3 regions of the Pectobacterium atrosepticum genome follow, and region 1 is predicted to be linked to each of the others. Evidence: predicted binding sites of a transcription regulator. Region 1 holds the regulator's gene; each other region holds the start of a gene.

Region 1 (2,279 bases):
GACCAGGGGATCGCCCAAACATCACGGAAACTGGCACCATCTGTACGTCTAAATCTGGATTGGCGCGATGCAGGTCCAGATAATCGTGGAACAGCTTGACGGATTTCTGCTTGGGAACGTAATAACGGAAGACGCGCGGCCCGTCATTAATAAAGACGTGGCTAGGGAGTTCTACGCCATTGAATTCGAACGATTGCGAGGGGTCGGGTAAGCCCAATGCCAGACATTTCGCACGTAGCGTCAAGAGATCCGCCTGAGAGTTATAAGGCAGAACATAGAGTATAGGACGTGAGGGATCTAACCCCAACTCGACCACTGGATCTGCGGGAATAACTTTGCTTTTCACCAGCAGTTTCAGCGGGAGATTCAATAATTTATAGTAAATTTTACGCCAACCTGACATAACAACTTGGAGCCTCTTGTTAGCAATTCGCCGCAAGGATACCAGAAACTGCGTCGGAGATCTGTGGTGATGAGACAACGCAGGTAGGTTAAAATGCGAATTATGTAGAGTAAAAATAACGGAGGATAAATGAATAAAGCAACGGGGATGACCCGGATTATTAAAGCTACCGGTTATTCCTTTAAGGGGTTGCAGCAGGCGTGGCAGCATGAGGCCGCATTTCGTCAGGAAACCATATTGACGATTGTCGGCGTTATTATTGCGTGTTTACTGCCGGTTACGCTGGTCGAGAAACTGCTGCTGATTGGGTCTGTGGTATTGATTATGTTGTTTGAACTGGCCAACAGCGCTATTGAAGCCGTCGTCGACCGCATTGGCCTTGAACACCACGAATTATCCGGTCGGGCGAAAGATATTGGGTCGGCGGCCGTCTTTGTTGCCATCTTGTTAGCCGCTGTCGTATGGGGCAGCATCCTCTGGCAACATTTTGCCTGATGGCGCGCATAAACGAATAAAAGTCAGGGGCTTTGCCTATATCCCGATTCCCAATTGTGCGTTACCTGTATATACTCACAGCAAGACTGTATAAACAACCAGGGGGCGGAATGAAAGTATTAACAGCAAGGCAGCAGCAGGTTTATGACTTGATCCGCGATCATATTGCGCACTCCGGAATGCCGCCAACACGCGCGGAAATTGCTCAGCAGCTGGGATTTCGCTCTCCGAATGCGGCTGAAGAACATCTGAAAGCGCTGGCGCGTAAAGGCGTGATTGAAATTGTGTCGGGCGCTTCTCGTGGTATTCGTCTGTTAATGGAAGAAGAAACGGGTATTCCTCTGGTTGGCCGCGTAGCGGCTGGTGAACCTCTGCTGGCACAGGAACATATCGAATGCCGCTATCAGGTTGACCCTGCGATGTTTAAACCTAGCGCTGATTTCTTGCTGCGAGTCAGTGGTATGTCGATGAAAAATATCGGTATTATGGATGGCGATTTGCTGGCCGTACATAAAACAGAAGACGTGCGTAACGGGCAGATTGTGGTGGCACGTATTGACGATGAAGTGACAGTTAAACGACTGAAAAAACAAGGTAATACTGTGCATCTTCTCGCTGAAAATGAAGAGTTCGCTCCCATCGTTGTCGACCTGCGTCAGCAAAGTTTTTCGATAGAAGGCTTAGCGGTTGGCGTTATTCGTAACAGCGACTGGAGCTAATCGTCCGCACTGATGCACTGCTTGCCTATCTGGATCAGTGCATCATGTTCCGTGTGTTAATTCGCTAGTAATATATATTTAGTTACATTTGGCGTGTGTTTTCTACGACTCCCATTACCCCCTGTTTTTTCACTGCTTTTTTGCGGTGATTTCCCCTTTCTTTGTGCCATTCTAGTTACAGATACTTGGTTTTTTATTTTTAGTGAAATATTCGACTATAATTTCCACCAAGGTAAGCATTTTTATCTTGATTGGTCGTTTGGCGATTGATCATTAGCCACCACATTTAGGTCAGCCCAGTAATCAAGGGAGACAGTGGCGAAGAGCACCGTGGTGGCTCACATATTTATGATGCTGCTTACTGAATAATCTTATTTATCTGAAACTGACGCATAAGTCGGTAGTTACGATTTTTTTATGCGCAATGCACCTAAGGTATGGAGATTCTTATGAATAAAGACCAAGCCAGCGGTAACTGGAAACAGTTTAAAGGTAAAGCGAAAGAGCAATGGGGCAAATTAACTGATGACGATCTGACGGTCATTGAAGGTAAACGTGACCAACTGGTGGGTAGGATCCAGGAGCGTTACGGGTACGAAAAGGAAGCGGCGGAGAAAGAAGTGAAACACTGGGAAGATCACCACAAATATCACTGGTAGCAA
Region 2 (2,279 bases), 1.3 Mb from region 1:
ATCGGATCGAGCAATCCAGTGGGACGGACCACCTGATCGATAACGTCACCGCCCGATTTTTCCAGTTCATAGTGACTCGGCGTCGCAGACACATAGATCGTCTGCGGGGCCAGCGCTTCAAATTCTTCAAATTTCATCGGCCGGTTATCCAGCGCGGAAGGCAGCCGGAAACCGTATTCGACCAGCGTCTCTTTACGCGCACGGTCGCCGCGATACATACCGCCGATCTGGGGCACAGTGACGTGAGATTCATCAATGACCAGTAGCCCATCAGCAGGAAGATAGTCAAACAGTGTCGGTGGCGGTTCACCGGGGCCACGTCCAGAGAGATAGCGTGAGTAGTTTTCGATGCCGGAGCAGTACCCCAGTTCGTTCATCATCTCCAGATCAAACTGCGTGCGCTGGCTCAGTCGCTGCTCCTCCACCAGCTTATCGTTCGCCAGTAGTACCTTCTTGCGATCGGCCAATTCAACTTTGATGTCTTCCATCGCCTGCAAAATACGCTCACGCGGCGTCACATAGTGCGTTTTCGGGTAGATGGTATAGCGCGGCACCGTTTGGAGGACATGCCCCGTCAGCGGGTCAAACAGCGACAGGCGTTCCACTTCTTCATCGAACAATTCAACGCGCAGTGCGATTTCGTCAGACTCCGCAGGGAAGATATCGATCACCTCGCCCCGCACGCGAAACGTACCGCGCTGAAATGCCTGATCGTTGCGGGCATATTGCAATTCAGCCAAACGACGTAAAATGGCACGCTGGTCGATCAGCATCCCCTGCGTCAGGTGCAGCATCATTTTCAGATAGAGATCGGGATCGCCCAGACCATAGATAGCGGACACCGAAGCCACGACGATCACATCACGCCGCTCCAGCAGCGCTTTTGTCGCGGAAAGACGCATCTGCTCGATATGTTCGTTAACAGACGCGTCTTTCTCGATAAAGGTATCCGAGCTCGGAACGTAGGCCTCAGGCTGATAATAGTCGTAGTACGAGACGAAGTACTCCACGGCATTCTCGGGGAAGAATTCTTTCATTTCGCCGTACAGTTGAGCTGCCAGCGTTTTATTCGGTGCCAGCATCATCGTCGGCCGATTGAGATCGGCAATCACGTTGGCTATCGTGAACGTCTTACCTGAGCCTGTTACCCCGAGCAGCGTTTGGTGCGCCAACCCGTCCTCCAGACCTTCCTTTAAACGACGAATGGCCTCAGGCTGATCGCCTGCCGGTTTAAAGTCGGAATTCAGTGTGAATGCTTTACTCATCGTTAAACACGCTACTTATCGTTATTACTCATCGCTAAATACGATGTTCGTGGGTGGACGCACAGAGGCAGGTAAAAGACATAGACTGACGATTTTCGTCACAGGTTGCGTCGTCACAGACACAACCCATCGTACAAACAAGCATCGCCCTACAACGTTAAACACGCGATGCTTTATTCTGAGTGCCAATGGCGAAATTTGCCACCATCATGATACTGGATATAAAAACAGCATCAAGAAAATTATCGCTGAATTGGATGATTAATCGACAAATGAATTTGCTAGCACATTCATATTCAATCTACCAGATAAAACCATCATGATTTATCCCCAGATTTGGTAAAAATGTAACATGCAGGGATAACCAGCGAGGTTAATTTATGCAACTACGCACCGTTGATGTTCAAGACACTTGATTTTATTTAAGTGAATGATAATAAATAGATTAACAAAACCGTGGAGAATAGCGCCAACCTGGCGAAAACCCGCGCCAGCTCTCGGCTAGGACACGTTGTCTATCTATAATGCACATAGTTATCCACAGAAATGGTGGATAACTCCCACAACCCCGCATCAGCACTGAGTTAGAGAAATACCCGCTTCATTGGCGATTCCCCCTGATATGGATTTTCTTCACACTCTTTCTGTGATTTATCGCATAAGTATTAGACGGAAAAAGACTAAAAACAGCTGAGGACTAAAATGCCACAATTCAGTTATGGCGGGGTGTTAGAGGAAAACTCAAGAAGGTTTTATCTATTAATTTTGATAAAAATGCAGACTTTATACTCATGAAAGAAATGTTGGTAAAAAACAACAAAAATCGTTGCGATTAGTAAACGCAGGTGATGGCTTACCAACAATCCTCATCAGCATAATGGTGGCGCAGTATCCCTGTAGGCCGACCCTCATTTCATTGATCTGATTTGAGAGGTCTTAATGACTTCAATTACTCCGCTATACTCCAAATAATTCGAGTTGCAGGAAGGCGGCAAGAGAGGGAATCCCGATGAG
Region 3 (2,279 bases), 1.5 Mb from region 1:
CTCGTGCATGCTGTAGCCACACACCGGACAGGCAAAGTTCGCCGAGAACAGCAGCTCAGGCTGAGTAGGGTCATCCATATCGGCCACGACCACGCTACCACCAGACAGATCCAGCGCGGTTTCAAACGACTCCGCCAGCCGCTGAGCCAGATCCTCACGCACTTTAAAGCGATCGACGACAACTTCAATGGTGTGCTTTTTCTGTAATTCCAGCTTCGGCGGATCGGACAGATCGCACACTTCGCCGTCGATACGAGCACGGATATAGCCCTGTGAGGCCAGGTTTTCCAGCGTCTTGCTGTGCTCGCCTTTGCGGTCTTTCACGATCGGTGCCAGCAGCATCAGGCGTTTGCCTTCCGGCTGCGCCAGCACGTTGTCCACCATCTGGCTGACGGTCTGCGCATCCAGCGGCACATCATGATCTGGGCAGCGCGGTTCACCCACGCGTGCAAACAGCAGGCGCAGGTAGTCATGAATTTCGGTAATCGTCCCGACCGTGGAACGCGGGTTGTGTGAAGTGGATTTCTGCTCGATAGAGATCGCGGGCGACAGCCCTTCTATATGATCGACATCCGGTTTTTCCATCAGTGACAGGAATTGACGGGCGTAGGCGGAGAGTGATTCCACATAGCGTCGCTGCCCTTCGGCATACAGCGTGTCAAACGCCAGCGATGACTTACCCGAACCAGACAGACCGGTGATGACGATCAGCTTGTCACGGGGAATTATCAGATTGATATTCTTGAGATTATGGGTACGAGCACCACGAACTTCGATCTTATCCATTCACACACTTCCCGGAATAAAAACGGTTTGTCATCGTCTCCCGAACGGAGAGAACCGGTACGAAACGAACAATTATGGCACAAAAAAAACTGAATGAATATCCAGTATTAAACCCGTTTACTTTTGCAAACGCTGCAAATCTTACTTTCATTTCTGAAGCCATTTCGCAGGTATGATACAAATGTGTATCATGATAAAATTGATCGTTTAGACTTACATAAATTGATTTATCAGGAGACACGAGCATGGCCAGCAGAGGCGTTAATAAAGTGATTCTTGTCGGGAATCTGGGTCAAGACCCAGAAGTCCGCTATATGCCGAATGGTGGTGCAGTTGCCAACATCACGCTGGCTACGTCGGAAAGCTGGCGTGACAAGCAAACCGGTGAGCAGAAAGAGAAGACCGAATGGCACCGTGTGGTTCTGTTTGGCAAGCTGGCAGAAGTCGCGGGCGAATACCTGCGTAAAGGCTCTCAGGTCTACATCGAAGGCGCACTGCAAACCCGTAAATGGGCCGATCAGGCTGGCGTAGAGCGCTACACCACCGAAGTCGTCGTTAACGTCGGCGGCACCATGCAGATGCTAGGTGGACGTCAGGGCGGCGGCGCACCAGCAGGCGGTGGCAATGCAGGTGGCGGTCAGCCACAAGGCGGCTGGGGTCAACCTCAGCAACCGCAGGGCGGAAACCAGTTCAGCGGCGGCGCACAAGCTCAGCAGCGCCCAGCTCAGAACGCATCTTCCTCACAAAATAATGCCCCGGCACAAAGCAACGAACCACCAATGGATTTCGACGACGATATTCCTTTCTAAGGCTAACCTTAGAGATTATTGTCAATAATTCCATTATAAGCCTCCGATTTATCGGAGGTTTTTCATTTTATAGCGTACAGAAAAGTCACCAGTAAACAATCAACCAAGGAAATCATCACAGCATGTGCGTTTCGTGCTCATCGAGATAATCAGAGCACAATCTGTACAGTTATTTATCCATCGCTGCCGAAAAATAGCAGCGCCTCATCAATGAGGAATAAACGCTATATATGGAGATATAACGTATGGACAAAAATAGTGCACACCGCACCGCTAACAAAAACCTATCCCAAAACACCGCCAATAAGGCACCCTCGCCATCTTCTGGCAACGCGACAACCGATTATTCTTTGCCACCAAACACTTCTTTCAGGCTCGCAGCACTTGCTGTCACCGTCTCAGGTTTGCTTTTTTCTTCATCTACGCTAATGGCGGCAGAAACGGCAGAGACTGCCGATTTAGTTTTACGTAACGGCAATATTTACACCGTCAATCAAGGTCAGCCGTGGGCAGAAGCTGTTGCAGTACGTGATGGTCGCTACGTTTTCATCGGTTCAAATGCACAGGCAGCAGAGTTTATCGGCCCGAAAACGCAGGTGGTTGATCTCAACGGCAGCATGGCAATGCCGGGCATTAATGATGTCCACGCTCATCCGTTAGACGGTGGCTATGAAGATATTTACT

What was found. Region 1 encodes LexA, which represses DNA repair genes until DNA is damaged. Its sites were predicted from a motif close to TNCTGTATGTACATACAGNA; they were not measured.
Region 2: uvrB (excinuclease ABC subunit UvrB) is a predicted target of LexA. The motif match lies at 1,479-1,498, and genes of this name have one in related genera.
Region 3: uvrA (excinuclease ABC subunit UvrA) is a predicted target of LexA. The motif match lies at 874-893, and genes of this name have one in related genera.

The regions. Positions count from the first base shown of each region.
Region 1 is NZ_CP009125.1:596,403-598,681, forward strand. It holds gene plsB (glycerol-3-phosphate 1-O-acyltransferase PlsB) at 1-403, opposite strand, end outside; gene GZ59_RS02650 (diacylglycerol kinase) at 533-898, shown strand; gene lexA (transcriptional repressor LexA) at 1,009-1,617, shown strand; gene GZ59_RS02660 (CsbD family protein) at 2,067-2,276, shown strand.
Region 2 is NZ_CP009125.1:1,927,495-1,929,773, reverse strand. It holds gene uvrB (excinuclease ABC subunit UvrB) at 1-1,265, opposite strand, end outside.
Region 3 is NZ_CP009125.1:4,046,515-4,048,793, forward strand. It holds gene uvrA (excinuclease ABC subunit UvrA) at 1-786, opposite strand, end outside; gene GZ59_RS17900 (single-stranded DNA-binding protein) at 1,032-1,595, shown strand; gene GZ59_RS17905 (amidohydrolase) at 1,841-2,279, shown strand, end outside.